DNA from 3 places in the Blautia sp. TF10-30 genome. Region 2 is predicted to be linked to each of the others. Evidence: predicted binding sites of a transcription regulator. Region 2 holds the regulator's gene; each other region holds the start of a gene.
What was found. Region 2 encodes HrcA, which represses chaperone genes, less so after heat shock. Its sites were predicted from a motif close to TGTTAGCACTCNNNNNNNNNGAGTGCTAACA; they were not measured.

Region 1: a site for HrcA is predicted at 2,369-2,399, ahead of DXD02_RS07585 (Hsp20/alpha crystallin family protein). Genes of this name have one in related genera too.
Region 3: a site for HrcA is predicted at 2,179-2,209, ahead of htpG (molecular chaperone HtpG). Genes of this name have one in related genera too.

The regions. Positions count from the first base shown of each region.
Region 1 covers NZ_QUKM01000006.1:89,654-92,936, reverse strand. Annotated here, with positions in the region: gene DXD02_RS07590 (ABC transporter substrate-binding protein) at 1-1,476, opposite strand, end outside; gene DXD02_RS07585 (Hsp20/alpha crystallin family protein) at 1,714-2,181, opposite strand; gene DXD02_RS07580 (hypothetical protein) at 2,688-3,278, opposite strand; gene DXD02_RS07575 (glycoside hydrolase family 3 C-terminal domain-containing protein) at 3,275-3,283, opposite strand, start outside.
Region 2 covers NZ_QUKM01000002.1:311,511-314,793, forward strand. Annotated here, with positions in the region: gene dnaK (molecular chaperone DnaK) at 1-157, opposite strand, end outside; gene grpE (nucleotide exchange factor GrpE) at 224-835, opposite strand; gene hrcA (heat-inducible transcriptional repressor HrcA) at 885-1,943, opposite strand; gene DXD02_RS03900 (helix-turn-helix domain-containing protein) at 2,228-2,446, shown strand; gene DXD02_RS03905 (hypothetical protein) at 2,524-2,889, opposite strand; gene DXD02_RS03910 (helix-turn-helix domain-containing protein) at 3,062-3,280, shown strand.
Region 3 covers NZ_QUKM01000017.1:41,625-44,907, forward strand. Annotated here, with positions in the region: gene htpG (molecular chaperone HtpG) at 1-2,044, opposite strand, end outside; gene DXD02_RS13375 (TetR-like C-terminal domain-containing protein) at 2,388-2,954, shown strand; gene DXD02_RS13380 (oleate hydratase) at 3,174-3,283, shown strand, end outside.

The DNA of each region.
Region 1 (3,283 bases), on a different contig from region 2:
TGCCGCATCGTCACAGAGCAGTGTTTCCATTTTTTTGTAAATCTCAACCTGCTCCTCTTCATCCGTGCTGGTCTTAACCTGCTGATACAGTTTATCATACTCTTCGTTGCTGTAGTTGATAAAGTTCTTGGATGATGTTGAGGTAAACCGTTCCAGCAACGCGCGTCCGGTCAGATATGCCGCATCAACGCCGACAACCGTGGACTGGAACTTCCGGTCTGCATATACATCCGACAGCCAGCTGTCCCACTCGACCTGCTGAATTTTGGCAGTAACACCGATCGCTTTAAGCTGCTCTACCAGAACCTGGGCTGTATCGATATGCTGCTGATAATTGTTCGGCACTGTAATCGTAAGCTCAAATCCATCTGGGTATCCGGCTTCTTTTAACAGTTCTTTTGCCTTCTCAATATCCTGATTATATCGCTCTGACAGTTCCGGCACATAATATTTTCCAAATGCCGGGAACATGCTGCTTCCGATGATCGTTCCTTTTCCGTCCGCAATCATATCCAGCACTTCCTGGCGGTTTGCCGCATAGCACAGCGCCTGGCGCACCTTCACATTGTTGAGCGGTTCCACGGCATTGTTCAGATACAGCGCCTGTACCAGGTTCATACCGCCGTCATAAATCGTAAAATCGGAATCTTCGGCAAGCTGCGCTGTCTGTGTGGAACTGAGACGTGCATACATGTCCAGTGTACCGGATTTCAGGTTTGTTACGACTGCATTGCTGTCCTTGACAATTCGAAATGTTACCTTGTCCAGATACGCCTGATTTTCCGTATCCCAGTAATCGCTGAATTTTTCAAGGACAATGTTTTCCTGCGGGGACCGTGATACATAGTGGAACGGGCCTGTTCCGACCGGATCTGCTTCCAGATCTTCCACATGCTCAGGTACAATCGCTACCGTCAGATAGGCAAGAAACTCGGTGTCTGCCTCTTTTAAATAGATGTCGATCGTGCTCTCGTCCGGAATTTCAACCTTGTCCACATTGGAAAATGCCTCTACCAGAGGCGTTCCGTCTCCGTTGATACCCGCACAGCGTTCGATTGAATATTTTACATCCTCTGCAGTGACGGTCGTTCCATCGTGGAATTTGACACCATTCCGGAGCTTGAAGGTATAAACCTTTCCATCCTCCGAGATCGAATGACTCTCTGCCACCGCATCGTTCAGATTTCCTTCTTCATCGGGCTTTACAAGGCCCTCATAAATATTGAATAGGATTTCTTTCGTTCCTGCCGCAACAGATTTGTGTGGGTCAAGACTATCCTCAATGTCCTGAGGAATTCCTACCGTGATGGAACCTCCCATAACAGGTTCCCCTGTCGGGGTTGATTCCGTTGATACCTGAGAACTTGTGGTATCGGAAGAATCTGCTTTCCCATCCTTGCCATCCTGGCATCCGCCAAGTACAACAGTAAGAGCTGCAACTAAAAGCAGCGCAAGTACGCTTCTTCTTTTCTTCATGATTTCTCCTTTTGATACGAGTTCTCTCATTTTGTAATTGTCACGCCTATTGTATCCGACCTGTTCCCAAATAGCAAGTACATTATTGTATACAATTTATTTTCCGAATCCGAAAATCACGTATATCCGCCCGCGTATTCCGGATTCTTTCCCTCGGGATGTACCAGAAAAGATAAAAATTTTGCCGCCCGGGAATTTTAACATTCCCGGGCGGCAAACGCTTTTGCTTTTTTTCTTTTATCCTTCAATGGAGATTGTCTTTTTCTGCTCCACAGCCGGTTTTGCTTCCTTCTTCGGTACGAAGAGTTTCAGCAGACCGTGTTTAAATTCAGCCTTGATATCCTCTTCGGTAATATCCTCACCTACATAGAAGCTTCTGCTGCATGCACCTGCGTAACGCTCTTTACGGATGTAGCGGCCGCTCTCTTTTTCTTTCTCGTCTTTGTCAAGACCTTTCTCTGCACTGATGGTCAGATAACCATTTTCCAGTGTGGCCTGAACTTCATCTTTTGTGAAGCCCGGAAGGTCAACCACTACCTCGTAGCCATTATCCAGCTCGCGAATATCTGTTTTCATCACATGGCTGGCTTTGCGGCCATACAGTTTCTTTTCTGTATTCTTCATCTCTTTGTCATAATCATAGAACGGAAAATCGTTGAAAAAGTCATCAAATAAATTTTCTCCAAAAATACTAGGCATTAACATAAGTCATCGCTCCTTCTTATTCTTCTCATGGAACCTGATCCATGCTTTTTCTCCGGTTTTTCTTTTCACCGGATCTTTTTGTTTACCTGTTTCTTTGGAACGGAAAGGCTTCCGGATACCGGAGGTTTTCTTCTTTTCCTCTCTTTGTATCCCTCTTCCTTTGTTCTAGCTGTAATATAACACTTATTATTAGCACTGTCAAGAGGCGAGTGCTAATTATTTTGTGAAGATTTTGTGAACGCTACGAGCCATGCAAAATGGTGAAAAAAGACGCCCTGCTAGTTTACTTGCAAAGGCGTCTTTTTTTGCTATTTTATAGGGCGACAGCCCTACAGCGAGGGAATTCTTTCCCGAGCTGTGCATGGCGTAACATTCTCTTTCGCACTCGATTTTCTTGGTTTGACCACATTTTTACGACAAATTCTTGGAAAAATATATTTGTCTGATTTTCTTACTACTCCTCATCTCTTTTATTATTAGATTTCAGGCATACTTGCTAATTTCTTCTATTCAGCCTTCCCCTCTGGGAAAATAATTTTAAACACAAAGAAAAAAATCACCATGGAAACTCCACCTGTAATAATTGTCACAAGCATGTTATAGACTGCCGGTGCCACATATGCAGATGCAACCGGCATCCACAGATTATTAAATCCATTACAAATCAGTGAGATTACCACCCATGCAACAAAATACCAGATTGCCTGATATACAGGATTTCCATGGCTTTTAAAAGTAATATTTCTCTGCAGTGGAAAATTAATACACTGTGCAAGAAATGACCCCAATTCATAACTGATAAAATAGCCAAGTCCACCACCGATCAGTATATTCCCCGTTGCATCACGCAATACATTATACCCCAGCAAACTCCATGTAAATTTTACTCCAAACAGATTCATGGAAACCTTTGGCCACATAAATTCTGTACCAGCCAGACCAATTCCCAAAATCCCTGGTAAAAATGTAAATACAAGATACTGGAATACTGTCACGCCCATACTGAATATAACAAAATAGAATATCTGATAAAGCCATTTTGCAATAGCAGAATGTTTCTCTTCAAAACATTTCCATATATTTTTTATATGATTCATCTGCA
Region 2 (3,283 bases):
GCTCGCCGACCAGACGGTCACCTGTTTTTGTGAATGCTACGATAGAAGGAGTTGTTCTTTCACCCTCTGCGTTTGCGATAACGGTTGGTTTTCCACCTTCCATAACGGCTACACAGCTGTTTGTTGTTCCTAAGTCAATACCAATAATTTTGCCCATTGTTGTTTCCTCCTCAATGAATTATGCTAAAAAATGGTTTAATTTCTATTTATTTATCTTCAAGGCTTAATTAGCCACCTTGACCATACTGTGACGGACTACGGAACCTTTGTACATGTAGCCCTTCAGGAACTCTTCTACGACGATGTTCTCGCCGGCTTCCTCATCCTCCACATGCATCACTGCGTTGTGCAGGTTCGGATCGAATTCCTTTCCAACGGCCTCGATCACGGTTACACCGAGTTCATCGAGTGCTGTGGTAAACTGTTTGTATACTTTATTCATGCCGTCTGCGAACGGATCTTCCTCCGGGTTTTCCACCGTTGCAAGTCCGCGCTCGAAGCTGTCAACAACCGGAAGAATCTTCTCGATGATGTCTTTTGCTCCAATGGCATACATATTTGCTTTTTCTTTTTCGGTGCGTTTGCGGAAGTTATCGAACTCTGCCATCTGACGGGTCAGGCGGTCAGTCAGCTCTTCGATTTTCTCATCTTTTTTATCTTTTTTCTTTTTGAAGAACTTTCGTTCTTTGCCATCCTCAGCAGTTTCTTCTGCAGCTTCCGCTTCTTTTGCCTCTGCTGCTTTCTTTGCTTCTTCCTGCTCCGCAGCCGGTTCGGTTTCCGGCAGATCGGTCTCTGCTCCGGTTTCTTTTTCCATCTCGCGTGTAGGTTCTTCCATGGTTTCCTCTTTCTTTCTATTTTCTTCGCTCACTGATCATTCCACCTTTCTACTCACCTGTGTCCGGCTTTTTGAAGACGGCGTCCAGTTGAACTTTTAATGTTTTCAGGTTATCTACCACATTTTCGTAATCCATCCGCTTTGGTCCCACGATACCGATTGTTCCGCGCATACCGTTTCCCATATCGTATGTGGTGGTGACCACGCTGCAGTCCCGTAAGGGTTCCATCGAAGATTCATTTCCGATGTATACCTGAATACCGGTATTTTCCTCTCCGTCCTGCTCCTCGGCAGCTCCTTTGATCATATCGACCAGTTTCTGCCGTTCCTCGAATGTGGAGATCAGCTGGCTGGCTTTGCTGCTGTCGGAAAGCTCAGGGTACTTGAAAATGTTGGTTGCGCCGCTGGTGTACACCGGCACATCTTCTTCGCTGACTGCGATGGCTTCCGCTACGGTATCGACCACTTTGCTGATGATGCCGGAGTGGATGCCTGCCTGCTCTTTCATCTTCTTGATCATGCCAAGATTGATTTCTTCAATGGTCAGGCCATTGAGCTGTGTGTTCAGAAGCAGGTTCAGCTTTAATATCTGTTCATCGTTGATGGTCTCGTCTAGGTCGATCATCTGGTTTTTCACCAGGTTGCCTTCTACGACGATGACGGCCAGGAGCTGCTCTTCATTGACTTTTGAGAGCTGGATGAATTTCACTTTATTTCTGTGATATTCCGGTCCTGTAATCAACGTTGCATAGTTGGTAGATGAAGCGAGGACTTTGACAACCTGCTGCAGAACTTTTTCCATTCGGTCTGTTTTTTCAATGACCATGTTTTTGATGTCTGCAACTTCCTGTTCTTTTTCCCGCATCAGCTCATCTACATAGAGGCGGTAGCCTTTATCGGAAGGAATGCGTCCTGCGGAAGTGTGGGGCTGTAAGATGTAACCCATCTCTTCCAGATCGGACATTTCATTCCGGATTGTGGCGGAGCTTAAATTCAAATCCGTGTATTTGGAAATCGTTCTTGAGCCGACCGGCTCGCCCGTTTCCAGATACGTCTGGATGATCGCTTTTAATATTTTTCTTTTTCTTTCATCCAATTCTGTATCCACTAAGATAAGCTCCTTCCTGTTGTATAGTCCTGTTAGCACTCGTTTCAGTGGAGTGCTAACATCTATGTTCTTAAGATAGCACTCTGCCTTTTGTTTGTCAACACCTTTTCCCGGTTTTTCTATGAAGAAATTGTGAAAAAAGTATAAACCGTTTTCTTTCTGAAAAGGAATCTGACTTTTCTTTTTTATTGCATTCTACTGTTTCAAAGGCGCTATAGCCGTATGGTAGGATTCTGCCATTTCGATACGACCATTTAGTAGCATTTTCTCAGAGGTGATGAATCATGAAATATCAGAGACTGGAGGATCTGCGCACGGACCGCGATCTGACGATCCGCCAGGTTGCCGACTATCTCGGCTGCAACCGCGATGTGTATACCCGATATGAAAAAGGCGTCCGGCAGCTGCCGATCTCCATTGCCATCCGTCTGGCGGAGCTGTATCAGGTCAGTCTGGATTATCTGGTCGGCATCAGCGATGAGAAGCGGCCGTATGGATCCTGACTTTCCGGTGTCTCCGCCGCAGCAAAAGCAGGAGGACAGTTTTTCTTCTCCCTGTCCTCCCTGTTTTGCTTCTTCGTTTACAGATTCTGCAGATATTCCATCATCCGCGTTTCGCTGAGTTTCCATCCGTCCGGCTCCCCGCAGAGATACAGCGTAAAATGCCCGCACGGGACTCCGTTTTCCAGGTGGATGCCGGTATACAGTTCTACAATGAGGAGTTCTTCTGCTTTTTCTTCATATATATTAGTGATCTGATAGATGCGCTCTCCCTTTTCGTCCACCGGCCATTCTTTCTTCAGCACATCCCTCAGACGGCTCTCCCGCCCCTGCGCTTCGCATTCTTCCTCCCGGCTGATCATTTTTTCAAACGCTTCCGGCGTCTCCATCCGTTCCACTATATTCTGGACAAAATCTTCTATTTCTATTCTTTCTGCTTTTCCCATTCGTTCCCCCATTTCTGCCGTACATATTTTTCTGTTTTCTGCACAGGCTGTCTTCACCCGCCGTTTCTCTCTCCCGCCCCATTCTCCAATTTGCGACCATATGATCTGATTTAACTTTGTCCATCCAACCGTTTGGTAGTATGGGTTTGAATCTGAAAGGATGGTACAACGTATGAAATACCAGAGAATTGAAGATATGCGGATCGATCAGGATCTCACCATCAAAGAGATTTCTGCCCTGCTCGAATGCAACCGCGACGTCTATTCCCGCTACGAAAAAGGAATCCGCGACATCCCGATCGACTATGTGATCCGGCTTGCACGGTTCTATGACTGCTCGGTCGACTATCTGCTGAGTGTCTCCAGTAAAAAGAGAAAATTCGGCGATTAATTT
Region 3 (3,283 bases), on a different contig from region 2:
TTCTGCTTACGAATTTTGTCATCTCGTCCGGAGAGAGCGGTTTGTGGCTGATCATTGCCAGATCATACAGCTGCTCGCAGAACAGGGATGTGTTGCCGTTCTCGCCATTCTCCAGAATGTACTGAACAAGCGGATGTTTTGCATTCAGGATCAGGGTTTCCTGTCCGCCGAACATGGACGGATCCATGCCGGTCATGCCGTACATCTTCATCATATCCTGCATCCGGCGGCTCTCCTCGGAAAGCGTTACCATGGAGGATACATTTTCGTCTTTCAGGTTCTCAACTTTGACGTTCAGATCTTTCTTGTCGAGGACTTTGCGGAAGAGATCGGTCAGAGTATTTGTAGCGTCGGTCAGATCCTCACCGGACTCGTCTTTCATATCGTTGGTCAGATCTGCATCGATGCGCTGGAAAGTTACATGCTCGTTGTAACGCTCTGCATGGGTGATGAAAGCGGAGTCGATGTTGTGTTTCAGGATGACAGCATCCATGCCCTGACTGCGGAACATGTTGATATACTGGCTCTGCTGAACTTCGTCGGTGACGTAGTAAACAGTCGTTTTTTCCGGCTCTTTCTTCTCGTCAGCGTTTTCCGTATTTTCGGTATTCTCCATAGTTTCAGCCTTCTCTTCGGTGTTCTCTGCAGGAGCTTCTTCTTTCTTATTCTCGTTGATGCAGTCCTCAAGAGTCAGATATTTTCCGTCGATGTTCTTGAACAGAATATAGTCCATCATCTTCTTGGAGAATTTCTCGTCCTTGATGCATCCGTATTTGATGAATGGGTTGATATCATCCCAGTATTTCTCGTAATTCTCACGGTCGGTTTTGCACATGCCGGAGAGCTTGTCAGCGAATTTCTTGGAGATGTACTCGGAGATCTTCTTGACAAATCCGTCGTTCTGCAGTGCGCTTCGGGATACGTTCAGCGGCAGATCCGGGCAGTCGATGACGCCTTTTAAGAGCATCAGGTATTCCGGAATGACTTCTTTGATGTTGTCGGCAATAAATACCTGGTTGTTGTACAGCTTGATGGTTCCCTCGATGGAATCGTACTCGGTGTTGATACGCGGGAAGTAGAGGATACCTTTGAGGTTGAACGGATAGTCCATGTTCAGGTGGATCCAGAACAGCGGCTCGCGGTAGTCGTTGAAGACTTTGCGGTAGAATTCTTTATAATCCTCATCGCTGCACTCGTTTGGATGTTTGGTCCACAGCGGGTGGATATCACTGATGGAAACCGGGCGTTTGTTGATTTTTACTTTCTCTTTTGCCGGAGAAACCTCAACCTGCTCTTTGGTTCCGTCTTCTTTTTCTTTCTCTTCGTATTTTGCATCTTCATGGATATGCTCAACAACAACATCGTCCTCTTTTAATTCGCCTTCCTCGATGGTCTCGTATTCCTGCGGTGCGTTTGCTTTGGACAGGAAAATTTCAACCGGCATGAAGGAGCAGTATTTTTCCAGAACTTCGCGGACACGGTATTCGTTTGCGAATTCCAGGCAGTCCTCGTTCAGGAACAGAGTGATTTCGGTACCAACAGTTGTCTTGCTGCCCTCGGACATATCGTACTCGGTGCTTCCGTCACAGGTCCAGTGTACCGGGGTGGATCCTTCTTTATAGGAAAGAGAATCGATGTGAACTTCATCTGCTACCATGAAAGCAGAGTAGAAACCAAGACCGAAGTGGCCGATCATCTGATCTGAATTCGTTTTGTCTTTGTATTTCTCCAGGAATTCGGTAGCGCCGGAGAAGGCGATCTGGGTAATATATTCTTCGACTTCGTCTGCGGTCATACCGATACCGTTATCGATGAATTTTAAGGTTTTCTCATCCGGGTTTACAATCACCTGAATGGCTGCTTTGTAGTCATCCGGAAGTGCATATTCACCCATGCCGTCCAGTTTTTTCAGTTTGGTGATGGCATCGCAGCCGTTGGAAACGAGCTCGCGGACGAAGATATCGTGGTCGGAATACATCCATTTTTTGATAATCGGGAAAATATTGTCGCTGTTGATTGAAAGATTTCCATGTTTCGCACTCATGAGAAACACACTCCTTTTCTTATAAAAATATTTTGATCCAGCAAAGCGGGAATATCATGCTTTTTTAGATGTCTGCAGCTTTTTTACTGCTCTGATAGTTATAGTAATACTGGCACAGGGAAAAGTCAAGGGGAAATTAGCACTCGAGAAAAAAGAGTGCTAACAGAACGACGGAAAGTATTGAATTTACTGGTATTACGGTACTTTCTAAACTTTTTGTAAAGTCTGATCAGAAGGGCTGCGCAGTTGTTTCTGGAGAATGGATATGCTACAATGAAAAAGCATAGAAGCGTTTCGAACAGAAAGATTCCGAGGGTACATAAAAGAAAAATGGAGGAAATACATGACAAATGCGACAAAGGCGGCGCTGGAAGCGTCGTTAAAAAAGCTGCTTTTGAAAAAGCCGCTGGACAAAATTACGATCAACGATCTGACGACAGACTGCGGCATCAGCCGGATGGCGTTTTATTATCATTTTAAGGATATCTACGATCTTGTCGAATGGTCGTGCCTGGAGGATGCGACGCAGGCGCTGCAGGGGAAGAAAACGTATGAGACATGGCAGGAAGGCCTGCAGCAGATTTTTGAGGCAGTGCTCGAGAATAAACCATTTATTATGAATGTCTATCACTCTGTAAGCCGTGAGCAGATCGAAACATATCTCTTTCATCTGACGCACGATCTGCTGTACGGTGTCGTACAGGAAAAAGCAAAGGGAACCGGCATCTCCGAGGCGGATCAGAGTTTTATCGCAGATTTCTATAAGTATAGCTTTACCGGTGTCATGCTCGACTGGATCAAAGACGGAATGAAAGTGGATTACCATATGATTGCGGAAAAAATGCACCGCACGATGGAAGGAAATGTCGTCAATTCCATCCGAAATTTTGAAAAAAGAAATAAAATATAGTTACACTTTACAAAACAGGGCGGATGATAAAAATTTAATCATCCGCCCTGTTTTGTAAATGGAAAAGCGGGGAAAAATGAGGTAAGATTCAAATTGTCAACAGACAATGGCAACACAAATAGAAACTTGTAAAACAAAGAAAGCAGCATAACCTATACGAACCGGAAATTCGAAAAAACATTCCGGCAGTCGTATTTAGAAAAGAAAGGATGAACGTCTATGTCAAAAAAAGGATTAAAATTCGGAATCGCATCAGCAGCAGTCATCGGAGCTGGAGCAGCAGTGCTGCAGGCAAAAAACAAGAGTGAAGCAAAAAAAGCAGCGGAGAC